Regions from separate parts of the Dermacoccus sp. PE3 genome, predicted to be linked through region 1. Evidence: riboswitches for the same ligand, from Rfam matches in the RefSeq annotation. Region 1 holds a riboswitch; each other region holds the start of a gene.
What was found. Region 1 has a riboswitch for S-adenosylmethionine ahead of AA983_RS07920 (MetQ/NlpA family ABC transporter substrate-binding protein). Riboswitches for the same ligand answer to the same signal wherever they lie in the genome.
Positions count from the first base shown of each region.

Region 2: another riboswitch for S-adenosylmethionine. It lies ahead of AA983_RS03225 (TauD/TfdA family dioxygenase); the one in region 1 lies ahead of AA983_RS07920 (MetQ/NlpA family ABC transporter substrate-binding protein).
Region 3: another riboswitch for S-adenosylmethionine. It lies ahead of AA983_RS06430 (homoserine O-acetyltransferase); the one in region 1 lies ahead of AA983_RS07920 (MetQ/NlpA family ABC transporter substrate-binding protein).

Region 1 covers NZ_LDCM01000003.1:5,622-15,622, reverse strand. The annotation lists gene AA983_RS07955 (LysR family transcriptional regulator) at 1-14, shown strand, start outside; gene AA983_RS07950 (ribokinase) at 58-948, shown strand; gene AA983_RS07945 (glycine--tRNA ligase) at 1,041-4,100, opposite strand; gene AA983_RS14815 (GNAT family N-acetyltransferase) at 4,172-5,203, opposite strand; partial or broken gene AA983_RS16005 (acyl-CoA thioesterase) at 5,187-5,591, shown strand; gene AA983_RS16000 (hotdog domain-containing protein) at 5,845-6,072, shown strand; gene AA983_RS15995 (hypothetical protein) at 6,053-6,220, shown strand; gene msrA (peptide-methionine (S)-S-oxide reductase MsrA) at 6,312-6,965, shown strand; SAM riboswitch class IV at 7,195-7,306, shown strand; gene AA983_RS07920 (MetQ/NlpA family ABC transporter substrate-binding protein) at 7,527-8,492, shown strand; gene AA983_RS07915 (methionine ABC transporter ATP-binding protein) at 8,537-9,550, shown strand; gene AA983_RS07910 (methionine ABC transporter permease) at 9,547-10,001, shown strand, end outside.
Region 2 covers NZ_LDCM01000001.1:682,742-692,742, reverse strand. The annotation lists gene AA983_RS03240 (cyclopropane-fatty-acyl-phospholipid synthase family protein) at 1-844, shown strand, start outside; gene AA983_RS03235 (HTH domain-containing protein) at 913-1,785, opposite strand; gene AA983_RS03230 (type ISP restriction/modification enzyme) at 1,784-6,577, shown strand; SAM riboswitch class IV at 7,183-7,298, shown strand; gene AA983_RS03225 (TauD/TfdA family dioxygenase) at 7,313-8,197, shown strand; gene AA983_RS03220 (GNAT family N-acetyltransferase) at 8,242-8,829, shown strand; gene AA983_RS03215 (carbon starvation CstA family protein) at 8,947-10,001, shown strand, end outside.
Region 3 covers NZ_LDCM01000002.1:209,495-219,495, reverse strand. The annotation lists gene AA983_RS06455 (MoxR family ATPase) at 1-587, shown strand, start outside; gene AA983_RS06450 (DUF58 domain-containing protein) at 629-1,708, shown strand; gene AA983_RS06445 (DUF3488 and transglutaminase-like domain-containing protein) at 1,705-3,945, shown strand; gene AA983_RS06440 (RNA polymerase sigma factor) at 4,145-5,797, opposite strand; gene AA983_RS06435 (universal stress protein) at 6,056-6,412, opposite strand; gene AA983_RS06430 (homoserine O-acetyltransferase) at 6,478-7,656, opposite strand; SAM riboswitch class IV at 7,693-7,802, opposite strand; gene AA983_RS06425 (DUF4192 family protein) at 7,916-8,902, opposite strand; gene AA983_RS06420 (YkvA family protein) at 8,974-9,357, opposite strand; gene AA983_RS06415 (EcsC family protein) at 9,460-10,001, opposite strand, start outside.

The DNA.
Region 1 (10,001 bases):
GCGAACAAGGCTGATGCATAGGGTGGGCAAAGTGCGACAACCTGAAGGGACCCCATCGTGGCCACCGTCCTCGTCATCGGCTCGACCAACGTCGACCTCGCCGTTCAGGTGGAACGGCATCCGCTGCCCGGCGAGACCCTCGCCGCCCGCTCGATGCACTCCTCCCCGGGCGGCAAGGGCGCGAACCAGGCTCTCGCGGCACGCCTCAATGGGGCGGACGTGATGTTCGCAGGCAAGGTCGGTACGGACCCCTACGCCGATGAAGCCCTCGAACTCCTTCGCGCGGCCGATGTCGATCTCGCACTCACCGACGCCGTCGACGGGACAACCGGAATGGCCTTCATCACGATCGACGATGCCGGGGAGAACAGCATCGTCATCGTTCCCGGTGCCAACGGAGGCTGGGACGTGGCCGACGTCGACCGGCTTCGCGACACCATCGACGGGGCCAAAGTCGTGCTGTGCCAGGGAGAGATCCCTGCTCACGTCGTCGACGCCGTCGCGGAGACCTGCGAGGCGATTGCGACACGCTTCGTGCTCAACCTCGCGCCCGTCATCAACGTTTCGCCGACGACGATCCGGCGTGCCGACCCGCTCGTCGTCAACGAGCACGAGGCCAGACTCGCCGCTGGCATCCTGGATCTCGGCTCCACCGATGACGACGACGCCCTTCTGCGCGCCATCGTCGCCGCGGGGGTGCCGTCCGTCGTCATGACACGCGGAGCCGCCAGCACCTTGGTGGCCACGGCCGAGGGCCTCGACGAGGTACCGTCGCGCCCCGTGGAGGCGGTGGACACCACGGGTGCAGGCGACGCGTTCACCGGAGCCTTCGTGGCCCGATTCGCCCACGGGATGACGATGGAGGATGCCGCTCAGGTGGCAGCCGCATTCGCCGCCGACACCGTGACCCGTCGCGGCGCGCAGGAGTCCTACCGAACCCTCGGCTGAGATAGCGGCTCACCGCGCGCAACGGAGAACGGTGGCCGGTGACGCCTTCGGTCACCGGCCACCGTTCGCCGTGAAGTGCTACGCGGTCAGAATCAGGCGTCGAGCGCCCTGTCGAGCTCCTTGTAGTCGATGCCGGCAGGTGCCTTGGCGACGACCGTCTGCAGCATGCCGAGTCGTGCAGCCTTGAGCTTCTCGTCGTCAGCCATGACGAGCACCTCGTCGAAGAACGTGTTCAGCTTGTCGGTGAGACCGCTTGCCGCAGCGAACCATTCGGTGAGCGAACCGCGGGAGTTGTCGGCCAGGTCGGCCACGAGCGGAGCGACAACCCTCTCTGCGTCGTCGGTGAGAACCGACGCGTCGAAGGAGGCGTCGGTGCCCGCAGGAACGATGCGCGTGATGCGCTGCGTCACCTGCACGAGAGCCGCGAACGCCTCGTCTCCCGAGAGCGTCTGGATGTCGGCGAGGTAGGCCTCCGCCGCACCCGGCGTGCCGGCCGACGGAGCCACCGCTGCAACGAGCGGCGCGGGGACGCCCTCGTCACGCAGCTGCTGGCCGAAGCGGCCCTCGACGAACTCGGCTGCCGACGCGAGCGCTTCGCCGGAGACCTCGACGCCCTGCTCGCGCAGGCGCGCCGCTGCGGCTTCGAGCCCGGAAGCCACGCTCACGGTGGCCACCGTCGGCACGCCGCGCAGGATCGAGACGACACCGAGCGCGGCGCGGCGTAGCGCGAAGGGGTCGGACGAACCGGTCGGCTTCGCGCCGATGGCGAACATCGCAGTGAGCAGGTCGAAGCGGTCGGCGAGGGCGAGCAGTGCACCCGGCGTCGAGACCGGCAGCGAGTCACCGGCCGAACGGGGCTTCTCCATCTCGAAGAGTGCCTCCGCGACGGCCGGGGTCTCCCCTGCCTTGAGCGCGTACTCGCGCGCCATCGTGCCCGCGAGCGACGAGAGTTCGACGACCATCTGCGTCGACAGGTCGAACTTGGCGAGTTCGCCTGCGCGCGTCAGCGTCGTCTTGTCGTCGCCCGACAGCTCCACATGGCCGGCGAGCGCCTGAGCCACGTCGCGGATGCGATCCGCGCGCTGGGCGAAGGAGCCGAGACGGTTCTCGAACGTCAGGGAGTCGATGTTCCGACGGAAGTCGTCGAGGCCCACCTTGAGGTCGGCGTCCCAGAAGAAGGCCGCGTCCTCGTAGCGGGCGCGCAGCACCGACTCGTTGCCGGCGCGCACGACGTCGTCGTCGATCGCCCCGTTGGCCATCGTGACGAAATACGGCATGAGCTTGCCCGACTCGTCGCGCACCGGCAGGTAACGCTGGTGCTTGCGCATGACGGTGGTGAGGATCTGCTCGGGCAGGTCGAGGTAACGCTCCTCGAAGGTGCCGAGCACGCCGCGCGGCTCCTCGACGAGGTTCGTGATCTCGTCGACGAGACCGGCCTCGCCCTCGATGTCGATCGTGCCGCCCACGGAGCGAGCGAGTTCCAGCGCGCCGTCGACGACGGCCTGGCGCCGCGCGTCGATGTCGAGGAGGAAGCCGGCGCCCTCGAGCGTGCTGACGAGATCCTCGGCCGAGGCGATGTCGACGTGCGGCTGCGCAGCGGTGCGCTGCAGGTACGTGGTGCGACCCGCCGTGAGAAGACCGGCCGTCGCGGGGACGACAGCAGTGCCCCACAGCGCCACGAGCCAACGGATCGGGCGGCTGAAGGTGAGCTCCGGGTCGTTCCACTTCATGTTCTTGTCGCTGCGCAGGCCCGCGACGACGTCAGTGACGATCGCGCCGAGCACCTCGAGCACACCGCGACCGGTCTGCGTCTGCTTGACGGCGACGTGCTCCGCGCCGTCGAACTCAGCGGTGACGACGTCATCGACGGAGACGCCCTTGCCGCGGGCGAACCCTTCGAGCGCCTTCGTGGGCTTGCCGTCGGCGTCGTAGGCGGCCGCGACCTTGGGCCCCTTGGCGAGCGTCTCGGCGTCCGGCTCGTGCGCGCTGACGCCGGGCACCGTGACAACGATGCGGCGCGGCGTGCCGACGACGCTGAGGTCACCGTGCTCGAGGCGGGTGGCCGCGAGCGCCGTCGTGACGGCCTCCTTCACCGCGGGGAGGGTGGCGTCGACGACGTGCGGCGGCATCTCCTCGACGCCAATCTCGAACGCGAACGTCTGAGCGTCGTCGCCGAGGTCCGTCGCCGACTCGGCCTTCTGGGCCGGCTGCGTGACGTTCGGCGCCGTCACCGCTGCAGCAGCGATCTCGTTGACGCGCGACGTGGCGACGCCCTCCTTGAGCAGCGGGAAGCCGAGCTCCTCGCGGCGTTCGGTCCACAGAGCACCGGCCTCGCGGGCGAGGCGGCGCATGAGCGAGAACGAGCGAGCGCGCTCGGTGGTCGACACGGCGCCACGCGAGTCGAGGATGTTGAACGCGTGCGAGCTCTTGAGCACGTACGTCCACGCCGGCACGGGCAGGCGGGCGTCGATCATGCGCTGCGCTTCGTCCGTGTAGTTCTTGAAGAAGGTGTGCGCAGTCTCGACGTCGGCGTCGTCGAGGTAGTAGCGCGACATCTCGTACTCGTTCTGCGCGAAGACCTCGCCGTAGGAGATGCCCTCGGCGTACGCCATGTCCTTGAAGTGCGTGACGCCCTGGAGCGCCATGAGGATGCGCTCCATGCCGTAGGTGAGTTCGACGGAGATCGGCTCGAGGTTCTGGCCCACGACCTGCTGGAAGTAGGTGAACTGCGTGACCTCCATGCCGTCGAGCCAGACCTCCCACCCGAGGCCCCACGCGCCGATGGCGGGCTGCTGCCAGTTGTCCTCGACGAAGCGCACGTCGTGCGCGTCGAGGTCGATGCCAAGCGCCTGCAGGGAGCCGAGGTAGAGCTCCTGCGGGTTGCCCGGGTCGGGCTTGAGGATGACCTGGAACTGCGTGTGCGTCTGCAGACGGTTGGGGTTCTCGCCGTAGCGGCTGTCGTCGGGGCGCACGGAGGGTTCGACGTACGCGACGTGCCACGGCTCGGGCCCGAGGACGCGCATGACCGTGGCGGGGTTCATCGTTCCCGCCCCGACCTCGGTGTTGTAGGGCTGGACCACCATGCAACCGCGGTCGGTCCAGTACTTCTGCAACGTCAACAGGGCATCTTGCATCGTCAGTACATCGGTCACACGCCCAAGGTTACCGAGTGCCGCGTGTCACCCGCGCCACCGTTCGTCCACGGGAGCCGGTGCCTTGTCGCTCAGGCGTCGTGTGCAGCGTCACCCGGAGCCGAATCGAGCACCTTCTGCCACTCGACCAACGTCCCCTCTCGCTCGTAGCCGAGTTCACGGTTGATGCGCAGCATGTGCTCGTTGGTCTCGTCGTTCCAGGTGCGTTGCACGGTGACGCCGGGCGCGGCCTGGGGCAGAGCCAAGGACACGGCAGCCTTCACGCGGTAGCCGAGCCGATGGCCCCGGTGGGCTTTCGCGACGAGGGTGTCGTCCTGGTAGGCGATCCACGGTGTTTCCGCGGGCACCGAAACGTGCGTGAACGCGGCTATCTCACCGGTTTCCTCGTGCCAGGCCACGGCCTCGACGACGACGCGCCCGCGACGTTCGTCCTCGTCGAACATCGCGGTGACGCGCTCGGGGGTCCAGTTCTCCGGCTCGATGGCGAGGTCGCCGAGAGGTGTGTCGGTCGACATCATTCCGGCGAGGCGCGCCCGTTCCGGCAGCCAGTCTTCGGGAAGCCGACCGACGACGGTCTCGATGCGGTAGCCGTCGTTCATCTCGATGACGCGGCGCATCTCGGCCCCGATGTCGGCGCTCACGGGGAGCCGCTGCCCGTTACGCACGCACGTCTGCGCTTCCGCATAGCCCGCTGCTTCGAAGAAGGCGGCCTCGTCGTTGGCGGCACCGACCGGCGTCTGCGTTTCGATCATGAGCGTGGTGCGCCCGGCCTCTCGGCAGACACGTTCGACCTCGTCGACGAGACGGTGCTTGAGCGCCTTAGCCCGCTCGTCGAGGCAGGCGACGTCGAACCCGGCGAGATGTGGGTTGTCCTGCGTCGGCATCCCGATGGCTGCGGACCCGACGACGTCGCCGTCGTCGTCGATCGCGGCGAGCCAGACCTTCGCGTGGGCCAGGGACTCCCACATCTGTGCGAGTTCGTTCGGCGGGTAGGCAGTCGTGTCGCGCCCCCACTGGCGGCGCCCGGCCGTGACGAAGACGGTCGCCCACTCCTCGAACTGCGGGTGTTCAGGGGTGATCCGTTCGATGCGCACCGTGTTCATGCCAGTCATGGAACGCCAGCAACCGCGCGCCCGACAAGTGAATTTCCGGCGGTACCGGCCCTACGATCGACGGCATGCCCGGAACCGACGCCACATCACCCTGCGTTTCATGGCCGCACCGATGGATGCCGACGTGCGCGGGCGCGTCGGTGCCGGCCGGATGCTCGAGTGGATCGACAAGTCCGCGTACGCCTGTGCCGCGGCGTGGAGCGGGCACTACTGCGTGACGGCCTACGTCGGCAATGTGCGCTTCACCCGCCCCGTCGAGGTGGGCCACATCGTCGAGGTGCAGTCGCGTGTCGTCCACACCGGACGCACGTCGATGCACATCGTCGCGACCGTTTCGTCCGGCGACCCGCGTCAGGGCGAGCTGCGCGTCAACACACAGTGCCTGCTCATCTTCGTCGCGGTCGACGACGACCGGAAGCCCACACCTGTCCCGACGTTCACGCCGCAGGACGAGTGGGAACGCGACCAGCAGGAGCGCGCCGTCACCCTCACCGACGTGCGCACCCGCATCGAAGCCGACATGGTGAAGCAGAGTTACACGGGACGCGACGGAGTCGTGTCGCGAGACGCTGCGCTTCCTCGCGGCACCGACCACCGTCAACTGGGGCGGCAACGTGCACGGCGGCGTCGTCATGGAGTGGATCGACGAGGCGGCAACCCTCGTCGCGGAGCGCTGGAACCAGGGTTCGGCGGTGGCCGTGTACGCGGGCGGTGTGCGCTTCCACCAGCCGTTGCACGTCCGCGACCTCGTCGAGGTGCAGGCGTGGCTCATCCACACCGGCGCGAGTGCGCTCGGGCAACCCGCCCACGGGCGAACTGAACCTCACAACCGAGTGCACGATGGTGCTTGTCGGCCTTGATAACAACGGCCACAAGCGGGCCGTGCCGCCTTGGGTGCCAACGCTTTCCGAGGACGTCGCGCTCGACACGCACGCGCAGACGATGGTCGAGATCCGCGCGAGGCTGCTGCGCCCCATCCCACTCGAAGTGCCGCCGCTCGTCGACTGACGCGCGCCGTTCACGCGGTTGCTCCGCGAGTTCGGAATCCTCTCGGACACGCCTGCGTTGAACACAGCGACCCCAGTGAAAGGAACGCCCCATGTGGTTCACCCGTCAGGATTCCGCCCCGGTCGACGTCGCTGCCGTGCACGACGTTCTTGGCACGCCACTGCTCGGCGGGTGGCCGGACAAGACCGAGACGCTGTACGTCGCGATGGGATGTTTCTGGGGTGCGGAGCGCATCTTCTGGCAGATCCCGGGGGTCGTCTCGACGGCCGTCGGCTACATGGGTGGCGACCGTGAGAACCCCTCGTACGAGGACGTCTGCACGGGCACGACGGGCCACACCGAGGCCGTCCAGATCGCGTACGACCCGGAGAAGGTCTCCCCGGCCCAGCTGCTCAAGGCGTTCTGGGAGAACCATGACCCGACGACGGCCAACCGTCAGGGCAATGACATCGGCACGCAGTACCGCTCTGCGGTTTACTGGACGACGCCCGAGCAGGAGACCGCTACGCGTCGCACCGCAGAAGCGTTCCAGGGTGCGCTGACCGACGCGGGCCGCGGCGCCATCACGACGGAGATGAAGCCCGCCGACGAAGCCGGAAAGTTCTGGCCGGCCGAGGGCTACCACCAGCAGTACCTCGCGAAAAATCCAGGCGGGTACTGCAATCACGGCTACAAGGGCGTGACGTGCCCGGTCGGCGTGGCCGACCTCCCCGCGCAGACCGACGTGCTTCCGCCGAGCAAATAAGCGCGAGCTCGGGGGGTACCTCGACCCCGTGGAGTCCACGCTCCGCCCCTAGTGACTCCAGCCCACGGGGAGAGCACGGCATCAGCGCATCTCTCCACTGGGCAGACTTTCCTGCCGTTGGGTCGAGGCGGCGACTACCCAACCGCAGGAAACTCGGCCCAGCGGTGACGCAGAGTGGCCCAGATCACTTGATTTGACGGGCTTCTCGCGGCGCCTCTAATGTAATGCCGGTCAAGAGATCCGATGCAAAGCCCTGGCTGGTCGGACGGCAACCCTCACGAACGTGGCGGGGTGCTCCAGGTGATGACACGGCCGCGTCAACCGCGCGGCAAGCACGTTCCGCACCCGGAACACATCCCTTTCGAGGGCTTCGTACCGGTGCGCCCGATCCCGGGAGATCACATGCAGCACACGCATCGCCCCACCCAGGCCCCCACCGCGCGACCGCACACGCACGACGCCGCGTTCGCGCGCCCCAAGCACTGACCGCACCCATCGTCGGGCGGTCGTCGCCGCCCACCCCACCGGCGCCTCGCACGCCCCTTCGAGGAAGGCATCACCATGTCCGAGAACACCAACTCCACCACCCCCGGAGCCAGCCCCGCCGTCCAGGCCCTGCCCGAGAAGCCGAAGAGCAACGGCCCCAAGTACGCGGCCATCGGCGCAGGCGTCCTCGTCGTCGCGCTCGCCGCAGGCTTCGGCATCAAGGCCTTCACGGGTAGCGACGACGAGAAGCTGACGAAGATCACCGTCGGTACCACCGAAGCGTCCGACCCGTACTGGACCGAACTGGTCAAGGTCGGCAAGGAGAAGTACGGCCTCGACATCCAGCCGGTCAACTTCACCGACTACACGCAGGCCAACCCGGCGCTCTCCCAGGGCCAGGTCGACGTCAACCAGTTCCAGCACCTGCAGTTCCTCGCCGACTACAACGCCGCGAAGAACGACACCCTGACGCCGGTCGGCTCCACCTACATCGTGCCGCTGTCGCTGTACTCGAAGAAGCACACCACGGTGAACGAGTTCGCCGACGGCGGCAAGGTCGCCATCCCGAACGACGCGACGAACCAGGCACGCGCCCTCCTGCTCCTGCAGAGCGCCGGTCTGCTCACGCTCAAGGGCGGGGGCAACTCCCTGTCGACGCCCGCCGAGATCGACGCCGCGAAGTCGAAGGTCGGCGTCACGCCCGTCGACGCTGCCCAGACCGCAGCCGCCCTGCCCTCCGTCGAGGGCGCCGTGGTCAACAACAACTTCGCCGCCGACGCGAACCTCGACCCGAGCAAGGCGCTGTTCAAGGACGACCCCAAGGCGAAGTCCTCGGAGCCGTACATCAACGTCATCGTGGCCCGCAAGAAGGACGCCGACAACCCGACGTACGCGAAGTTCGTCCAGGCGTACCACGAGAAGTCGGTGCAGGACCTCATCTCCAAGCGCACCAAGGGAACCCAGTACGAGGTGAAGCGTTCCGTCGCGGACGTGCGCGGCATCCTCACCCGCATCGAGTCGCAGATCAAGGCCAAGAAGTGACCCCCACTCCCCCGGCCCGACCCGAGAACGCGCCGGCGGTCCGGCTGCGCGGCGTGAGCAAGACCTTCGTGCGCGGCAAGAAGAACGTCACCGCGCTGCAGGAGATCGACCTCGACGTCGCTACCGGCCGCGTCCTCGCCGTCATCGGGTTCTCCGGTGCAGGCAAGAGCACCCTCGTGCGGCTCATCAACGCGCTCGAGACCCCGACGACCGGCTCCGTCGAGGTCGACGGCGTCGATCTGGCGGGTCTGGGAGCAAAGCAGATCCGAGCTCTGCGGGCCCGCATCGGCATGGTGTTCCAGCAGTTCAATCTCATCCGCTCGCGCACGGTGTACGCCAACGTCGCCTATCCGCTTGAGGTCGCCGGTTGGGACAAGGACAAGCAGGAGGCGCGAGTCACCGAACTGCTCCACTTCGTCGGTCTGACGGAGAAGGCCTGGGCCTATCCTGACGAGCTGTCCGGCGGCCAGAAGCAGCGCGTCGGCATCGCCCGCGCCCTGGCCACGAACCCGGAGATCCTGCTCGCCGACGAGTCGACCTCCGCCCTCGACCCCGACACGACGAAGGACGTCCTGGCCCTCCTGCGCCGCGTCAACGATGAGCTCGGCGTGACGATCGTCGTCATCACGCACGAGATGGACGTCGTGCGTGAACTGGCCGACGACGTCGTGGTCCTCGAACACGGCCGCCTCGTCGAGTCCGGGCCGACCGAGCAGGTGCTCGGCGCACCGACATCGTCAGCCACGCGGCGGCTCGTCGACGCGACGCTGCGCAACGTGCCCGACGCCCGCGAGATCGCGCGGCTGCGCGAGAGGGTGAGCGGACGCCTCGTCACGGCAACCGTCCACGACTCCGCTGGATTCGGAAGGGTTCTCGCCTCCACCGGCGCCCGCGGTGTCGAACCGGAGATCGTCCACGGTGGCCTCACGCCCCTCAAGGAAGCGAACCTCACGACGTTGACCCTGGCCCTGCGCGGTGACGACGTCACCGTCACGCAGGTGCTGACCGACCTCGCCCAGGTCGCCACCGTCCACGAACTCGAGGAGGCCACGGCATGAAGGTCATCACTGCGGACACGGACTGGAGCGCACTGCGCCCCGTGCTGTGGGAGTCGGTCGGGCAGACCCTCCTCATGGTCAGCGCCACCATCGTCCTCGGCGGTCTGTTCGGGCTCGTGCTCGGCGTGCTGCTCAACACGACGCGCCGCGGCGGCATCATGGCCAACCCGACGGTTCACACGATCCTCAACGTGCTCGTCAATATCATCCGCCCGATCCCGTTCATCATCTTCGCGGCCGCGCTCGGTCCGCTGACGCTGAAGGTCACCGGCTCGACGATCGGTACCGCGTCGATGATCTTCCCGCTGACGCTCGCCGCAACGTTCGGCATCAGTCGCATCGTCGAACAGAACCTCGTGAGTGTCGACCCGGGCGTCATCGAGGCGGCTCAGGCGATGGGCGCGAGCCCGTGGCGGATCATCCGCACCGTTCTCATCCCCGAGGCGCTCGC
Region 2 (10,001 bases), on a different contig from region 1:
CTACGACGTCTCGAACGCGTTCTACGAGAAGGTGCTCGGCCCGTCGATGGCGTACACGTGTGCCGTTTACGACGCGGCGACGGATTCGCTGGAGGAGGCGCAGGAGCGCAAGTTCGCGCTCGTCGCGGACAAGCTCGACCTGCAGCCGGGCGATCGGTTGCTCGACGTCGGCTGCGGCTGGGGCGGCATGGCGATCCACGCCGCGCGCGAGCGTGGCGTGAGCGTGCTCGGGGTGACGCTGAGCCGCGAGCAGGCGGAGTGGGGTCAGCGCGCGGTGCGCGAGGCGGGCCTGGAGCACCTCGTCGAGATTCGCCACAGCGACTACCGCGACGCCACGGAGACGGGCTTCGACAAGGTGAGCTCGATCGGTCTGACGGAGCACATCGGCGTGAAGAACTACCACGACTACTTCACGTTCCTGCACTCGAAGCTGCGTGACGGCGGGCGTCTGCTCAACCACTGCATCACGCGTCGTGACGACACGGCGTCGGCGCGCCCGGAGCCGTTCACGGACCGCTACGTGTTCCCCGACGGTGAACTGGCCTCGCCGGGGCGCCTCATCGCGGAGTGCCACGACGCCGGGTTCGAGGTGCAGCACGACGAGAACCTGCGCCTGTCGTACGCGCACACGCTGGCCGCGTGGTGCCGCAACCTCGAGGCGAACTGGGAGTTCTGCGTCGGCGAGGCCGGCCTGCCGACGGCGCGCGTGTGGGGCATCTACATGGCCGGCTCGCGCCTGGCGTTCGAAGAGGGCTGGCTGCACCTGCACCAGGTGCTCGCGACGAAGACGACGGAGAACGGCGACAACGGCGGCTACCCCCTCGGCTCGCACTGGAAGGGCTGAGCCTTCTCGTTCGGCTGCTTGACGACAGCGCCTGCTTCCCGCGGGGAGCAGGCGCTGTCGGTCATGAATCAGGAACCGTCGTCGAGCATCTTGGAGAGTTCACTCAGGACCCGCTTCTTCTCGGTCTTCACGCGGGCTGGGTCGCCGGCCTGGAGGAACTCGACAGCACTGAATCCATCGCCCTGGCGGCGGTTTTGCGGTGGTTCCAGTCCCTCGATGAGAATGGCTTCCATCGTGGAGATCAGGTTTGCGAGGGTGAATGTCGTCGGAGGCTGGGACAGGGTGCCGTCGTTCTTGACCGAGCAGACGCCGAACCATGAGAACCGATCCCATCGACCGCTCAGCCGGTCGCGGGTGTGCTCACCTAATCGAGCTCCGAGTCGTCCGGGAGAGGCTTGTCCGACGTAGACCACGCGGGAGCCATCGTGAAGGAGATAGACGCCCGCCTGCTGACTGAAGTCCACGCGGACGGACCCCGTTTGTTGTTGCCCGAAGAGCCTCGGTCCGCCCTGGCCAGTGGTCCAGAGCACCTCGCCGCGCTGCCAGAACATGCCGAAAGCGTTAATGAGCCCCATGTCGGAGGAGTCGTCCACCGCGTCGTCAGTGACTTCGATGCCCGCGGAGGCCGGAACGACCGCTCGGAGCGCGTACAACCCTCGATCGACTTTGAGGAACGGAGAAGCGTCCCCCTCTTTGCGCAGCGACTCTGAGATCACGGCTGCCACGGTGGCCGCAGGGGTGGCTCCGACCTTCTTGCGAAGGCCCGAGTCGCTGATCTTCCGGGCGACCGAGGCGTAGTGCAGCGGACCGCCTTCCACTTCTAAGACCCGAATGATGGCGTCGCGCCATCCCATGTCAGTCAAATCCTTCTCCTGCTCGCGTCGATCGGACAGATCGCCAGAGGCCTGTCGTTCGGAGAGTACCTGCGAGGATGAGCCCATGTCTGTCACGGTGCATGAGGTTCTCGACGATCTGCGCGAGAAAGCGACGTCTGAGCGCGACAAGGGCTCGCGGTTCGAGCAGCTCATGGCGGCGTACTTGCAGACGGATCCGTTGTTCGCCGATCAGTTCTCTGACGTGTGGTTGTGGCAGGACTGGCCGGGTCGTGACGGCAAGAGCGACACCGGGATTGATCTCGTCGCCGTTGACCGGGTGACGGGCGAGAACGTCGCGATCCAGTGCAAGTTCTACGCCGACAACCACACGGTGTCGAAGGGCGATATCGACTCTTTCCTGTCGGCGTCGGGCACGTCGAAGTTCGGGCAGCGCATCATTGTCGATACGGGCGCACCGTGGGGGAGGAACGCTGAGGACACCATCCGCGATCAGGCCGTTGCGGTGCGCCGCATCAGCCTCGCGGACCTGCAGGAGTCGAACGTCGACTGGTCGAAGTTCTCCTGGTCGGCTCCCGGCACCCTCCCCACGGTGGGCAAGAAGAACCCCCGCCCGCATCAGCGCACCGCGATCGACAAGGTGATCGACGGGTTGAAGACGCATGATCGCGGCAAGCTGGTCATGGCGTGCGGTACGGGTAAGACGTTCACGTCGTTGCGCCTGGCTGAGCAGCAGGTCGGCGCGGGCGGCAGTGTGCTGTTCCTCGTGCCGTCGATCTCCTTGCTGAGTCAGACGGTGCGTGAGTGGGCGGCGAATGCCGAGGTGCCGCTCGACATGATCGCGATCTGCTCGGATCCAAAGTCGACGAGCCGTTCCAACGCGGTCGAAGACATCTCTGCGGTGGACGTCGCGTTGCCGGCGTCGACGAACAACGCGGTCGTGCAGGAGCGTTGGGCGCGCGCAACCGAGCGTTCCGAATCGATGACGGTGGTGTTCTCGACGTATCAGTCGATCGACGTCGTCGCTGCCGCGCAGAAGCATGGCGGCTTCGAAGCGTTCGATCTCATCGTTTGCGACGAGGCGCACCGCACGACGGGTGTGAGCGTCGCGGGGCAGGACGAGTCCGCGTTCGTGCGCGTGCACAACGACGACGTCATCAAGGGCGTCAAGCGTCTCTACATGACGGCGACGCCTCGTATCTTCGGGGAGGACTCGAAGAAGAAGGCACTCGATGGTGCCGCGGAGCTCGCGTCGATGGACGACGAGGCGAAGTTCGGCCCGGAGCTGCACCGCCTCGGGTTCGGGGAAGCGGTCGAGAAGAACCTGCTCACCGATTACCGCGTCCTCATCCTCGCTGTCGACGAGGAGTACGTGAGCAAGAACTTCCAGTCCGAACTTGCGCAGGACGGCGAGATTCAGCTCGGCGATGCCGCGCGCATGGTCGGCTGTTGGCAGGGGCTTGCGAAGCACTTCGACACGGTTGAAGGGGAGAGCCTCGCGCCGATGAAGCGCGCGGTCGCGTTCGCGAAGGACATCAAGACGTCCAAGGCGATCGCTCAGGCCTTCCCGGATGTGGTGAACAAGCACGTCGCTGCCGTCGATCTGCCCGACGACGCCGCCGATGCGCAGTCGAACGACCTGCTGATCGAGATCAAGCACGTCGACGGCTCGTTCAACGCGCTGGCCCGGAACGAGCGTCTCGACTGGCTCAAGGCCGAGCCGGCTGACAACACGTGTCGCATCCTGACGAACGCGCGCTGCCTGAGTGAGGGCGTGGACGTGCCGAATCTCGACGCGGTGCTCTTCCTCACCCCGCGCTCGTCCGAGGTGGACGTCGTGCAGTCCGTCGGGCGCGTCATGCGCAAGGCGCCTGGCAAGGAGTACGGGTACATCATTCTGCCCGTCGCTGTTCCCGCGGGCACGCCGCCTGAGCAGGCGCTGAACGACAACAAGAAGTATGCGACGGTCTGGCAGGTGCTGCGCGCGCTGCGCGCCCACGACGACCGATTCACCTCGACGGTCAACCAGATCGAGCTGAACAAGAAGAAGCCGACGAAGAAGATCGGTATCGCGGGCATCGACGCCGACGGCACCGTCCACACGCCCGATGAGGAAACCACTCAGGGCGAGCTCGACCTCATCTGGGGTGAGTGGTCGGATGCGATCTACGCGAAGATCGTGCAGAAGGTCGGCGAACGCCGCTACTGGGAATCGTGGGCGGCCGATGTCGCGAAGATCGCCGAACAGCACATCGCCCGCATCAACGGCATCCTCACAGGCCCCGACTCTGCCGTGACGGCGGAGTTCGAGCGGTTCCTCGACGGGTTGCGCGGCAACCTCAACGAGGGCATCACGCGTGAGGACGCGGTGGAGATGCTTGCCCAGCACCTCATCACCCGTCCCGTGTTCGAGGCGTTGTTCGGTGGGTACGACTTCGCCGAGCACAACCCCGTTGCGCAGGCGATGGAGAAGATGCTCGCCCTGCTCGACGAGCACTCGCTGGATACCGAGAACTCATCGCTCGAGGGGTTCTATGCGTCGGTGCGTTCGCGCGTGGAGGGCATCGACAACGCCGAGGGGCGCCAGCGGATCATCGTCGAGTTGTATGACAAGTTCTTCTCGACGGCGTTCAAGCGCACCGTCGACAAGCTTGGCATCGTCTACACGCCCGTCGAGGTCGTCGACTTCATCCTGCGCTCTGCGGACGCTGTGCTGCGCGAGCACTTCGGGCAGACGCTCTCGGATGAGGGAGTGCACATCCTCGACGGGTTCGTCGGCACGGGCACGTTCATCGTGCGCCTGCTGCAGCTCGGGCTCATCGAACCGCACGACCTGGCGCGCAAGTACGCCAGCGAGTTGCACGCCAACGAGATCCTGCTGCTCGCGTACTACATCGCCGCCGTCAACATCGAGACGACGTATCAGGACTTGCGCGGGTCGCTGGAGCAGCCGACGGACTACGAGCCGTTCGAGGGGCTGATCCTTACCGACACGTTCCAGTCGTGGGAGAACGACGACCGTCTCGACACCGAAGTGTTCGTGCAGAACAACGAGCGCCTGGAGAAGCTCAAGAAGCTCGATATCCAGGTGATTGTGGGCAACCCGCCGTACTCGTCGGGGCAGGACTCGGCGAACGACAACAACGCGAACGAGAAGTACCCCGACCTCGACGCCGCGATCCGTGATACCTACGCCGCAAAGTCGAGTGCGACGAACAAGAACTCGCTGTACGACTCCTACATCCGCGCCATCAAGTGGGCGAGCCTGCGGATCAAGGACCGCGGCGTCATCGCGTACGTGACGAATGGTGGCTGGCTGGATTCGAACACCGCCGACGGGATGCGCAAGAGCCTCGCCGAGGAGTTCAGCGACATCTACGTCTACAACCTGCGCGGCAACGCACGCACTGCAGGCGAACAGCGCAAGAAGGAGGCAGGCAACGTATTTGCCGCCGGTGGTAGAACGACTGCGGCCGTACTGGTGGTGGTAAAGGACCCTGCCAAGTCGGGCTCCGCGACGATCCACTACACCGACATCGGCGACTACCTCACCCGCGAGCAGAAGCTTGCCAGAGTCGCCAAAGCAGTCGATGTCAAGGGACTCGGAGCCGTGACCATCGCCCCGAACGCGCATGGCGACTGGCTCAACCAGCGCCGCGACGACTTTGAGGCGTTCCTGCCCCTTGCGGCGGACCAGGGTCCGCGAGGAATCTTTCAGGTCGGAAGGCCAGGTGTTCAGAGCAACCGGGACGCTTGGGTCTATAACGCGGGCAGAAAGCGCATTGCGCTTGCCATGCGCCGTGCCGTCCAGACGTATGAAGAAGCCCTCGCTGGCGAGCGGTCCTACGACCCGGCCAGAATCAAGTGGTCCTCTTCTCTTGAATCGCGTTTGGCCCGCGGACAACGCATCGGATTCGACCCCGGCCGCCTAGGGCACGCGATGTACCGCCCCTTCGAAAAGGCCAATCTGGTGATCGACCCCGACTGGTTACACCGTCCAGGAATCCTCCCAGTTTCCTTCCCAGTTCCCAATGTTGACAATTTGGGAATCGTGACGATGGGCCCGCGGGACGTTGCTCTTCCCGCAGTCCAGATGCTCGATTGCGTCCCCGACACAGCGTTGTTCGGTTATGCGACCCAGTTCGTGCCCCGGTACCGCTACGAGAAGGTCGATGCTGACGAAGGCATGCTGTCGCTCGGCACCTCAGCCGCACACGACGTCGTCGACGGATACCGCCGCATCGACAACATCACCGATGAGGCGCTGACGAGGTTCCAGGCGGCGTACGGAACCTCGATCACGAAGGACGACATCTTCTTCTACGTCTACGGGCTACTGCACTCGCCCGACTACCGCGAGACGTACGCGGCGGACTTGAAGAAGATGCTGCCGCGCATCCCGCTCGTCGAAGACGCACAGCCGTTCATCGACGCAGGGCGCAAGCTTTCCGAGTTGCACCTTGGGTACGAGACCGTCGAGCCGTACCCGCTCGAGGGGCTTGATGCGCAGCCAGTCGATGGTCAGGATCCGTATGCGTTCTACGCGGTGGGCGACAAGAAGATGCGCTTTGGCAAGCCGTCGGTCGAGCAGAAGGCCGCGGGTGAGCGTCACGATCGCTCGACGATCCACTACAACGGCCATATCACCCTCTCGGGGATCCCGCAGGAGGCGTACCGCTACATCCTGGGCTCGCGCTCGGCGATCGAGTGGATCATCGACCGCTACTACGTCAAGACGGACAAGGCCTCGGGCATCGTCAACGACCCGAACGACTGGTCGAAGGAGGTCGGCGACCCGCGGTACATCATCGACCTCCTAGCCCGCATCGTCACAGTGAGCCTCGGAACGATGAAAATTGTCGACTCCCTCCCTTTCTTGAAGGCTAAGTCGCAGCCATGAAAGTGACCGGCAAGATCCAGGATGAGAGTGTCAGTTGCGCTCTGGCAGGTGAAAAGTTTGACGGGCACTCCTGCACTCGAACAGCTTGGGGCTTTAGGGGTGTCATTGCGGATGGAACCGTGTGATGGGCCAGGCCTGGAAGGTCTCCGGCCCTCGCCTTTGGCTAGAGATGCCGGGCGAGAAGGAGGCACACCTCGCGGATAGGGGCTGTGAGCCAGGCAAGGTTCGTTGCGGTGTGGCCATTGTGAGCGCGGTTGCCGCGCTTTCACGGATGTCGCGGTGCAGGGAGTGCTTGCGCTTGGCTGGCCATGGAAGGCCATCGAAAGCGAAGCGAGCGGTTCTGCCCGGCCGCGGGTACGGAGTGCCAAAGGCGGCCGTTCGGATCGTTGGCGGGGGTGCGCCAGGATCGAAGCGTTGAAGTGGGAGTCGTCGCCGGTAGGGGCCCCTCGTCGGAGCTCCCTAGTGAGCGACGATCGGAAGGCGATCGACTGCGGGTGTCCAGGTTGCCCGCGACAACAGCACGACCTTCCGTTAGATCCCGCGATGCGGACACTCACCAACCAATAACTGTTCGTTCTGCGAAACCTGCGCTTACGTTATGAGTGGGTCACGAGTTCCGGCGACAAGTCTCGGCTGGCCGGACGGCAACCCTCCGCTGCGGTGGGGTGCCCCGAGTAACGACCTGGCGCGTCGCCGCCCGGCGTCTGCGCAAGCGCAACGAACGAAGAGGTTGTCATGACACTTCTCGCCACCCACGCTCCCGCCACGACGCCCGGCCTGCGCATCGAGCGCCTCGGCCCGGCCCTGGGCGCCGTCATCCACGGCATCGACTTGGCGTCCATCGACGAGGTCGCGGCCTTCGACATCCGCCGCGCCCTGCTCGCCCACAAGGTGCTCTTCTTCCGCGACCAGCACGCCTTCGACGACGATGCCCAGGTGCGCCTCGGCAACCTGCTCGGCGAGCTGACGCCCGGCCACCCTGTCGCTGGCAATCACGAGCGCAGCGAGATCTACAACATCGACTCGAGCGACCCCGAGTTCTCCTTCTCCGACGTCTGGCACACCGACGTCACGTTCATGAAGCGGCCGCCGGCCATCAGCATCCTCCGCGCCGTGACGCTCCCGCCCTACGGCGGCGACACGTCCTGGGCCGACAGCCAGGCCGCCTACGACTCCCTCTCCGCACCCTTCAAGGCGCTCGCCGACCAGCTGCTCGCCGTCCACGACGGCAACCGCGAGTGGGGCGCCTTCCTCAAGAAGAACGGCGGCCACGAGTGGGAGGGCGAGATCGTCACCGAACTGCCCGCCGTCGAACACCCCGTCGTCCGCGTCCACCCCGAGACCGGCCGCCGCGGCCTCTTCGTCAACCCCGGCTTCACGTCCCACGTCAGCGACGTCTCCGAAGCCGAATCGCGTGCCATCCTCGACGCCCTCTACGCCCACCTCACGCAGCCCGAGCACACGATCCGTCACCGCTGGGCGCCCGGCGACGTCGGCATCTGGGACAACCGCGCCACCTCCCACTACGCCAACCGCGACTACACGAACACCCGCGTCATGCACCGCGTCACCGTGCGCGGCGACGAGCCCCGCGGCGTCGACGGCCTGCGCGCTCAGTAAGCGCACCGAAAACTGATCGACGCTCCACCGTCGGGGGTGATGAGATGACCGACATGATCGAACTCATCGCCCCCGACGCCGCGCGCTACGACGACTGGTCGGCCATGCTGCGCGAGTTCCGCGACGCCACCACCGACTCGCGCGACGACCGCTGGGTGTGCGCGGGCGGCATGGACGGATCGGGCTTCTTCGCGGGCACCGACGTCGACATCACCCCCGACGGCTTCGCCGCCTACGTCGAAGACTGCGCCCGCCAGGGCAACACGATGTGGCCGCCGCACACCGGCCTCGTCCACTGCTCCTACTTCTGGATCGTCGACGACGGCGCCCTCGTCGGTCACCTCGCCCTGCGTCACGCGCTCAACGAGTTCCTCTACGAACTCGGCGGCCACATCGGCTACTCCGTGCGGCCGGCCGCTCGCGGACGCGGCATCGCCAAGGAGGCTCTGAAGCTCGGGCTCGCCGAAGCCGCCGCGCTCGACATCGCCCCCGTGCTCGTCTGCTGCGCGCAGACGAACGGCGCCTCGCGCGCCGTCATCGAGGCCTGCGGCGGGCAGCTCGAGGACGTTCGTGAAGACAGCCGCCGCTACTGGTTCGGCGACGGGCCGCGCCCCACCGGCCCCACTGCGTGACGTTCGCCCAAATTCGTGATGCAGGTGTGACCTGCGCGCGCGGTGTCAAAGCCCTGTGACCTACCCGACACCGCATAACGTGGCCCTGCTCACACTCACACGAAAAGGGAGGTCTCCGTGCCCGCGTCGAGCACCAAAACCCCCGAGCGCGACGGGAACACGCCCCCGGTCGCGGTCGACCTACCCCGGCAGATCACGGGACGTCAGAAGATCGTCATCGCCGTCGCGGCCGTCATCGCCGCCATCGGCTGGACGATGGTCGCGTTCGTCCGCGGCGAGCACGTCAACTCGATCTGGTTCGTCATGGCTGCCGTCGGCAGCTACGTCATCGGCTACATGCTGTACAGCCGCCTCATCCAGTACAAGGTCATCCGCCCGCGCGACGACCTCGCCACCCCGGCCGAGCAGTTCGAGAACGGCCAGGACTTCATGCCGACCGACCGGCGCGTGCTGTTCGGTCACCACTTCGCCGCCATCGCCGGCGCCGGCCCGCTCGTCGGCCCCGTGCTCGCCGCGCAGATGGGTTACCTGCCGGGCACGCTGTGGATCATCTTCGGCGTCATCTTCGCGGGCGCCGTGCAGGACTACATGGTGCTCGCCATCTCCACGCGCCGCGGCGGTCGCAGCCTCGGCCAGATGGCGCGCGACACGCTCGGCCCCGTCGGTGGCTGGGCGGCGATGTTCGCCGTCATGGCGATCATGATCATCCTGATCGCGGTGCTCGGCCTCGTCGTCGTCAACGCCCTTGCCGAGTCACCCTGGGGTGTCTTCTCGCTCGCGATGACGATCCCGATCGCCCTCTTCATGGGGTGCTACCTGCGCTTCGTGCGCCCCGGCGCCGTCTCCGAGGTCTCGGGCATCGGCGTCGTCCTGCTGCTCCTCGCCATCGTCGCCGGTGGCTGGGTTGCCGGCACCGACTGGGGCAAGGACATGTTCACGCTGTCGCCGACGGCGCTGTCGTGGGCCATCATCATCTACGGCTTCGCCGCCGCCGTCCTTCCGGTGTGGCTGCTGCTCGCTCCGCGTGACTACCTGTCGACGTTCATGAAGGTCGGCACGATCGTGCTGCTCGCGCTGGGCATCGTCATCGCGCGCCCGTCCATCGACATCCCGGCCATCACGTCGTTCGGCAAGGAGGGCAACGGCCCCGTCTTCGCCGGTTCGCTGTTCCC
Region 3 (10,001 bases), on a different contig from region 1:
TCGAGGCCATGGAAGAACACCAAGTGACGATCGACGGCACGACGCGTGCGCTGCCCGACCCGTTCATGGTCGTCGCCACGCAGAACCCCGTCGAGATGGACGGAACCTTCCCGCTGCCCGAGGCGCAGCGAGACCGGTTCATGGCGCAGGTGAGCATGGGCTACCCCTCGCCCCGAGCCGAGTTCGACATGCTCGAGCACCACGGTGTCACCGATCCCCTCAGCGTTCTGCGTCCGGTGACGAGCGCCGCCGAGATCGCCGCCTGCGTGGGTGCGATCTCCCGTCTTCACACGAGTGACGCACTGCGGCAGTACGTCGTCGATGTCGTCTCCGCCACGCGCGAGCACCCGAGCGTCCGCCTCGGCGCCAGCCCGCGTGCGTCCCTGCAGCTGCTGCGCGCCGCGCGCGCCCACGCCGCACTCGCCGGCCGCGACCACGTCATCCCCGAGGACGTCACCGCGATGGCACCGGCCGTGCTCGGCCACCGCGTGCTTCTGCGCCGCGGCCGCAACGACCTCAGCGCGAGCGAGGTCGTCGCCGACGTCATCGCCGGCGTGCGCGTGCCGACCCAGCGCGCCTCTCGGTGAAGTCGCTGCCGCGCCCCACCCGCCGAGGTTTGCTCGTCCTCGTGGCGGGGGCACTCCTCGTCGTCGTGGGGGCGGCCTCAGGCTTCACCGATGTGGTGCGTGCAGGCATCTTCGTCCTGGTGCTGGCGCTGCTGGCCTTCCTCATCGCCGTCGCCGCTCGGACCGGTCGGGTCGACGTGACCCGTCACGGCCCCCCGGAGCGCCTCAGCGTCGGTGACGAGGGGCAGATCACGCTCGGCGTGAAGGCCCGGCGTGCGGGATGGATCGAGACGACGCTCGAGGAGCCACACACGTTCACCCGCCACGGCGTGGCGAGGTGGCCCCTTTCGCAGGTTCAAGGGGGTCGGGCGGCCTACGACGTCACCGCACGTCACCGTGGCTCCTTCACGAGTGGACCGGCGCGACTCGTCGCGTCCGATCCCTTCGGCCTCTTCGAGACGTCGCTCGAGCAGGGCCGTGCCTCGACCTGGCTCGTGCGCGCCCACACGGTGAGTCTCGAGACGCCGCAAACCGTCGCTCAGGGTGACGGCGACGACACCGTCATCTCCGCTCACGCGACCCACGCCGGGCGACCCGGCGCCAGCATCCGCGAGTACGTCCAGGGCGACGACCTGCGCACCGTGCACTGGCCCGCCACGGCGCACCGGGGCGAGCTCATGGTGCGTCAGTTCGACCCGCCGGCCGAGCCCCGCATCCATGTGGTCGTGCTCGGCAACGTGCCACGACCCGGTACCAACGAGTCGTGGGAGTGGCTGATCAGCGCAGCGGCCTCGGCATGCACCGAGCTCGAGAACCACAACCTCGCAACCCTTGCGACCGTCGGCGAGCGCGAGTACGACAACCATGACGACATCCTCGACGCCCTGGCTCGCGCTGGTGAGAGTCTGCCCGACCGTTTGACCATCGAGGAGAGCCCCACCTTGCTCTTCCTGCACACGAGCGCCGATCACTTCCCCCCGGCCCCACACCACTCCCCGGCGTTCGCCTGGGTGGGCGGCGCGAGCGCGGAGCACGGCGCGAACGAACTGACCCGGTTGGGTTGGGACGCCGTCGCCATCTCCCCCTACGACTCCATCGCCGAGTCCCTGTACCCCGCGATGTCCGGAGGTGATCTTCGATGAAGAGTCGTCAACTCCCCTCCGACGTCGCCCTCCTGCTCCTGGCGCTGGCCGCGAGTTGGCCGCTGGTGGAACTGACGAGCAGCTCTGCCCTCGTGGGGCCCGCACTCGCCGTCGTCGCTCTCGTGTGGTTCGTCGGCGCTCTGTGCCGCTTCACACACCGCACGCCGGCTCTCATCGTGACGGCACAGCTCGTCGCACTCGCCGTCGCCACCCTGGGAGTCTTCGTCGCCAAGGGAGGGTCACTCACTGCGGCGTCCGTGAAGGCAACGGCCGCCTCTGCCCAGGAAGCGGCGAACACCTCCGTCGCTCCGTTGCCGGCGATGCTCGGCGTCCTCGTCATGCTGGCTCTCGCCGCGGGTCTCGTCACGCTCGTCGTCGACTACGTGGGCGGCACCGCACGTATGCCCATGCTCACGGTCCTCCCGGTGGCGGCGCCCTTCATCCTGGCCACCACCGCACTCGGTGACACCCTTCGCGCGCGCTACTTCGTCGCGGCGGCGATCGCCTGGGCCCTCGTCGTCCTCGCAGCGTCCTTCGCCGAAGGCTCGAGCTTGCGCACCGGCCTCATGCGCTCCCTGCCGGTGTTCGCCGCCATGACGGCGGTCGCCGTACTCACGGCTCTCGTCCTGGCCCCCTCAGTGCCACAGCGAGCCACCCCCGCGCTCGCCGAGGGCGGAGCACAGGGCGTCAACAACTCGGTCGACTTCTCCGAGACGCTCGACCTCAGCAAGAGCCTGAACTCTCGCAATGCCGCGCCCGTGCTCACCTACACGACCCAGGCAACCACTCCTGCGCCGTTGCGTGCCACGACGAGCTCTTCCTACGCTGACGGCGTCTGGCGCGCCGAGTCGTCGGGCCCGTTCACCGATGCCCGCCCCAACACCGAGTTGCCGAACCCCGGCGCCGAGGATTCGATGCCGGCGCGCACGGAACGCATGTCCGTGACCCTCAACGGCATGCAACCGCCGTTCGTCGCGGCGCCCGCTCAGCTGCGTGCGGCCAACTTCGGTTCCGCGAACCCGACCTTCCGTGTCGGCACGAACAACGGTGTGCCGTTCCTGTCGCAGCCCGCGCCGGCCTACTCGGTGCTCTACCGCGAGTACACGGCGGCCGCACGACCCACGAGCAACGAGCGCGCGGGAGTCGGTGGCAGTGTCACGGCGAAGGATCTCGACACCGCAACGCTCCCGGAGGCGGCGAAGCAGCGCATCACTCGGCTCAATCAGGCCTCCGGGGCCGCCGACGCGGGAACACCGTTCGAGCAGGCCGTCGCGCTGCAGCGCTATCTGCGTACCGACCCGTCGTTCACGTACTCGCTCAGGTTGGCCCCGACCCGTTCGGAGAACGGTCGCGAGCTCGATCCGCTGTCGAACTTCCTGGAGACGCGACGGGGCTACTGCACTCAGTTCGCGACGGCCATGGTCATGGGAGCGCGGCAGATGGGGCTGCCCGCGCGTGTGGCCATCGGCTTCCTGCCCGGCACGGAGCGCAGCGGCACGTACGAGGTGCGAGCTGCGGACGCCCACGCCTGGGCGGAGGTCTACTTCCCCGGTATGGGGTGGACGCGCTTCGACCCGACGCCCGGCCTGCGTTCGGGTGCGCCGCCGCCCTACGCGCCGGACACCCCCACCGGCGACTCGTCGGCGTCCTCGTCCTCGAGTGCGCCCACGAGCTCGACGAGCACGTCCTCGTCCACCTCGAGCGTGCGCCCGTCGAGCGAGACGAGCACCTCGTCGAGCACGACCCAGCCGGCCGAGCCCGACTCGGACTCCTTCCCTTGGGCCCGCCTGCTCGCGGTGCTGGGGGGTCTTGCCCTGGTCGCGCTGCTCGCGTCGGTCCTGCCCCTGGCGGGTCGACGTAAGCGGCAGGAGGTCACCCGTACGGCATCGACGGATCGCGAACGTGACGAGGGAGCGTGGCACGCCATGCTCTGGTCGCTGCGCGATCTCGGTTACACGACGCCGGAGGGCTTGTCGCCACGAGCCACCGCAGAGGCGTTCGCCCGGGACAACCCGGAGTCGGGCACCACGGTGCGTGAGGCGCTCGAGCGAGCGTGTTCAGGTATGGAAGCCTCGCGCTACGCGCCGACGACGGGCCGGTCCCAGGCGTCAGCGTGTGACCGGGTGGTCCGGGCTGCACGGGACGAAGCATCGTGGGGTGCGCGGGTGAAGGCCCTCCTCGTCCCTGCCTCGGGTCGCGCCTACCTCACGGCACTCGGCCGCCGGAACCGCACCTGACGCCACACGAGATGACCCCGGCTCTCCCTGACGGGTGGAGCCGGGTTCGTCCGTTTTCGCGCCGATCCTCCGTCCGACGCCGCGCGGGCGAACGCTGGTGCTGGGTTTGGCCGAAGATGCGACCGATATCCCTGCCACCTTCAGCCAAACCCACCATCCTTCGGCGTGAAGGGTTCCGACGACGTGCACACGCCGCTACTCAGTCGAGGTAGTCGCGCAGAACCTGCGAGCGCGACGGGTGACGCAGCTTGCTCATCGTCTTGCTCTCGATCTGACGGATACGCTCGCGCGTCACGCCGTAGACCTTGCCGATCTCGTCGAGCGTTTTCGGCTGACCGTCGGTGAGACCGAAGCGCATCGAGACGACGCCCGCTTCGCGCTCGCTCAGCGTGTCGAGCACCGAGTGCAGCTGCTCCTGCAGCAGCGTGAAGCTCACGGCGTCGGCCGGGACGACGGCCTCGGAGTCCTCGATGAGGTCACCGAACTCGCTGTCGCCGTCCTCGCCGAGCGGGGTGTGCAGGGAGATCGGCTCGCGACCGTACTTCTGGACCTCCACGACCTTCTCGGGGGTCATGTCGAGTTCCTTGGCCAGCTCGTCCGGGGTGGGCTCGCGGCCCAGGTCCTGGAGCATCTGGCGCTGGACGCGGGCCAGCTTGTTGATGACCTCGACCATGTGCACCGGGATGCGGATGGTGCGCGCCTGGTCGGCCATGGCGCGGGTGATGGCCTGACGAATCCACCACGTCGCGTAGGTCGAGAACTTGTAGCCCTTGGTGTAGTCGAACTTCTCGACCGCACGGATGAGGCCCAGGTTGCCTTCCTGGATGAGGTCGAGGAAGAGCATTCCGCGACCGGTGTAGCGCTTGGCGAGCGACACGACGAGACGCAGGTTGGCCTCGAGGAGGTGGTTCTTGGCGTTCTTGCCGTCCGAGGCGATCCACCACAGCTCACGCTTGAGCTTCATGTCGATCTTGTCGCCGGAGTCGAGCTTCTGCTCCGCGAACAGGCCGGCCTCGATGCGCTTGGCGAGCTCGACCTCCTGCTCGGCGTTGAGCAGCGCGACCTTACCGATCTGCTTGAGGTAGTCCTTGACCGGGTCTGCCGTGGCGCCTGCCGTGACGACCTGCTGAGCAGGAGCGTCGTCCTCGTCGCCCTGACGCAGGACGAAGCCGCCCTTCTCGTCCTCCGGCTCGGAGGTGTCGCCGGCCTTGCTGTCGGAGGCCTGCTCGGGCGTCTCGACATCGTCACCGGTTTCGGCCGCGATGTCGACCGGCTCGACCTCGTCGACCTCGGGCTCGTCGGCGGCCTTACCTGCCTTCTTCGCAGCAGCCTTCTTCGCAGCAGCCTTCTTCGCCGTCGCGGTCTTCGCCGTCGCGGTCTTGGCCGTGGCCGTCTTGGCGGCAGCCTTCTTGGCCGTCGTCTTCTTGGCGGGAGCCTCGTTGGCGGTCTCGTCCGCCTCGCTCGACTCCTCGACAGCCGCAACCTTCGCGGTCGCGGTCTTCGCCGTCGCCTTCTTGGCGGTGGTCTTCTTGGCCGCAGTGGTCTTGGCCGCAGCGGACTTCGCGGTGGCCTTCTTGGCCGTCGTCTTCTTCGCGGCCGCCTTACGACGTCCGGCTGTGGTGGCCACGGCCTGCTCGGCGTGGGCCTGGTCGAGGACGACCTCGATGTTCTCGGCGGCCAGCGCCTTCAACACGGACTTCTGCTTGGCGGACGACACCTGTGCCTCTTCGATCGCGTCCTTCAATGCGACGCTGTCCACCGAGCCCGTCTCACGACCCGATTCGAACAGAGCTGCCAGAGCCGGGTGGTCGACATCCGCGGGAAGTGCGGGGGGCTGCGTGGTCTTCGACACTGTCGTCACCAACTACCTTCCGAAAGTAATGCGTCGCCGTCGTCGGCCGCAGGGCAGCGACGATCGAAGCGACACCGGAACGAGGAGTGCGATCACGAAACCCCGCGCTTGGCGCTCCGGGTGGTGACCGCTTCTTCACCCATTATAAAACTCGACGGACGAAACCGCAGAATCACGGGGTTCAACGAGCTTCGATTGACGTTCATTCCCTGCCCCGGATCGGCCGCCATCTCAGCAACTGAAGGCCGTTCGGGAGCCTCAGGGCTTGACGGCGAGCACGGGGCACGGGGCGTCGAGCAACAAGCGCTGAGCACTCGTGCCCAGGATCAACTTGCCGACAGGGGTGCGCCTGCGCAGCCCGATGACGAGCAGGGCGGGCTGCACTCGGGAAATCTCCTCGAGGATGGATTCCACGGCGTCGGCGCCGTCCTGCACATCGACGACCTGTGCGCCGGTGTACTCCTCGGCCGCCTTGCGGGCCGCGGTGCGAGCCTCGTCCGAGGGCACCGTGCACACCACGATGAGCGGGCGACCCAGATCCTTCGACTGGCGAGCTGCCTCGGCGAGGGCGGCTTCGCCCTCGGGGCCGGGCGCGAAACTGACGATGACGGACATGGCGACCTCACTCGCGAAATTCGGAATCTGCCGTCACGCTACCCGAGGCCCCTGCGGTGGGCCACTCATGCGACGCCGCGCACGAGCCGCGGTGTTCCGCGCAACGGTCGCTGGACGAGTTCATGCACGAGCGACGCGATCTGGTCGGCCTCGATGAGGAATCCGTCGTGGCCGTAGGGCGAGTGGATCATGCGCAGTCGTCCGCGACCGTAGGCGCGCACCATCCGCGTCGATGCGCTCACGGGAAAGAGTCGATCGGAGTCGACTGCGGCCACGAGGAGTTCTCCTTCGTACGCCTCCAGCACCGCGTCGAGCCCGCCGCGTCCTCGCCCGATGTCGTGGGTCGCCATGGCCTGCGTCAGGCGCACGTAGGCCAGCGGGTCGAAGCGTCGCGCGAGTTTGGCCCCGTGGTGGTCGAGGTAGCCCTCGACGCTGAAGCGACCGCCCTCGAGCGGGTCCTCACCTGGCTGGGGCTCGGCGCCGAACCGTGCCTCGAACTCGCTTGCGCTGCGATACGAGGCGTGAGCGATCTGGCGGGCCAAGGCGAGGCCGTTCGTGGGAAACGTGCCGTGACGCAGGTAGTCGCCGTCGCGGAATTCCGGGTCGGACGTGATGGCGACGACCTGGGTGTGACCCCAGGCAATCTGGTCCGCGGTCGCGCAGCCACTGCTCGCCACGACCAATGCCCGCTCGACGCGGTCCGGGAACCCCGCGACCCACTCGGCCGTGCGCATCCCCCCGAAGGAGCCTCCGATGACGGCGTGCAGACGTCGCACACCGAGCGCTTCGAGGCACGCCGCCTCGGCGCGGACCTGGTCTCGGACGGTCACCTGCGGGAAACGTCCGCCCCAGGGCTCGCCGTCCGGAGCGAGCGAGATGGGGCCGGTACTGCCACGGCATCCACCGAGAACGTTGATGGCGACGACGAAGTACTCGTCGGTGTCGAGTGCTGCGCCGGGGCCGATGATTCCTGGCCACCAACCCGGGGTGGGCTGCCCGTCGCCAGTATCGCCGACGACGTGCGAATCACCCGTGAGCGCGTGCTCGACGAGGACGACGTTCGACGCGTCGTCGTTCAACTCGCCCCAGCACTCGTAGGTCATGACGACGTCCGGCAGCGTGCGGCCACTTTCGAGAACGACGTCTCCCAGAGCGACGGCTCGTGCCTGCGCGTTGAACCCACTCGGCGCCTGCACAGGACGCGTAGCGGCCGGTGCGACGTGCGCTGAATGAGAGCTCGCCATATGTCCTCCTCGAAGGACTCGCCGAAGCGACTGGCGAGTCCGCGCTTGCCGCAGCGTTCACGGCCCTGTCGTCACCCGGGGCACCCCACCGCGGTGGAGGGTTGCCGCTCAGTCAGCCGGGGCTTGTGTGACTGAGACTCTTGACGCTTTGACACTAGGGCGAGTGCAGCGAAGGCGCCAGGAAGGCCCCTGCTGATGTCCACGATGTGAAGCGCCGGCCCGGTGGCTGCCCGCACTCTCTCGCCTCGTCGCCACGACGTCAGCGACGGCGCCGCGCCGCACGATTCGGCCTCGCCGGCCGCAGGAAGTCCTCGTACGCCATGCCGGAGGAGGTCATCCTCACGACGAGGTCGACGAGAGGTAGGCGCGCGCCCCGTTCCTGGGCCTCGGCGGCGGCGAGCACAGCGCTGGGCCGCTCCCCTTCCCGCCAGCGCGCGAGCGCCACGAGACACAGCCAATGGGCTCGCGCCGGCTCGGGCACGGCGACGAGGATCTCCAACAGGCGCTGCGAACTCACCGGCTCGGACCAGCACTGCCGCGTGGTACGGGCTCCCGCGGCCAGTTCGGGCACGACGCTCCACACCATCTCGTCGCGCAGGAGTGGATCGGGCATGGCGTCGACGACGAGCGCCAGAGCCTCACGCTCGCGAGTGCTGTGGGGGTGCCCGGAGCCTGAGGCCACCTCACGCCAGGCCGCGCGCACCCGGCCGGTCTCGCCCGGTAGCCCGACGAGCAGGTCGGCGACGGCCCGTTGGGCCAGTGGCGAAACCGCGTGGAGGGAGGCCACGGCTTCGTCACGCGATGACGCCGGTTCGAGGCGTCCCTCGAGGGCCGATGCGAGGGAGGGCACATCGGCGGCAGTCGGCACTGGGGCCAGTGCACCGTCACAACAGCCTTTGGTGCACGTCGTTGCCCACCAGACGTCAGGGGCCACGACGAGGGCGTGCTCCACCTCGACGGCCGGTGCGAGAGCCCGCGTGACCAGGTCGAGATCGACGCCGGGACTGCACTGGTAGGCCGTGACGGCGACGCCACTCGTGCCGAGACGATTCGACGCCTCGACGACGCGATCGCGCACGTGGTGAACGTGCTCCGGGGTGACGACGGCCTCGTCGAAGCGGGCAGCCCCCGAAACTCGCCCGCCGTCCATGAACGTGACGACGAGGGACGCCGTCGGAGCGAAGCCGAACTCGTACGGCATGAGGGCGAGCAGCGGGCCCATGCCCGAGAGATGAAGTGTGGTCATGGCTTCACGAAGCCATGACCACACTTCTCACGACCAGTGCGAGGCGCTGGCGCCTGTGGACAAGGGCGTCCTCAGCGCACGCGCTCCCCCGCCAGCGTCACACCTGTGCGCTTCTCCCAGTCGAGGAAGTCGTCGGTGACGTGCACGAGCGAGCTCGCCAGCCACGTGAGGACGGCGGCGTCGTCCGCAAGACCCACGACTCCCAGGAGCGCCTCGGGCAGCAGATCGACCGGCGAGGCGACGTAGGCCGCAGCAGCCGTGAGCAGCGCGAGCTGCGCGGTGCTCACGCCCCGGTACGAACCGGAGCGCACAGCGCGAGCCAGGCGCGGAAGTGCGCTGAGGCGGGTCGTGAGCGAGGGACCTCCGGCGGCGGACGCCGCCGTCACTGCGGCAGCGAGGGATTTCAGGCCGGCGAGTCGGGTGACGCGGCGACCGAGCGAGGTGGGACGTGCCATCGAAGTGCCTCCGGTTGACGAGCGTTCAGGTGAACAAAGCGACAACGCCGACGCCACGCGGTGCATTCCGCGAGCGCGGGCGTCGTCACGATCGGCGGAGCGTCAGGCCGTGGGCGGCACGGCCGCGATGAAGTCCTTGCGCGCCGCGTCGGCGATCTTGCGCAGGAGCATGACGTCGAGCCCCGCACCGATGAAGCCACCCGCAACCGGGATGACGCGCGGGATGCGCGAGAGGAACTTGCGCCCGACCTGCGTGCCCAGGCGGAACGCGACGGACTTGTTGACGACCGCGAGCGCCGCCGGGGGCAGACGACGGGTCGCAACATTCGTCGCGACACCGCCGCTGAACGCACCCATGCCCTTGAGAACCTGCGTGGCATCGGCGCCAATGAGGTCGAGCAGGATGGCCGAACGGACCGACTCGTCGCGCAGGTTGTGGCCGTACAGGTGCGCGATGGAGGCCATCATGCGCGTGGCAACGGTGTAGAAGCCGACGATGTTGGCGGGCAGGGCCACGGGCATCGTGATGAAGCCACCGAGGTTGGTGACGAACCCGTTCGCACCCGCGAGCTTCGTGTGTGAACGCACGATGGCGTCGACCGCGGCTTCGCGTGAACCGTTCTTCTTCAACGCCTCGTCGGCCA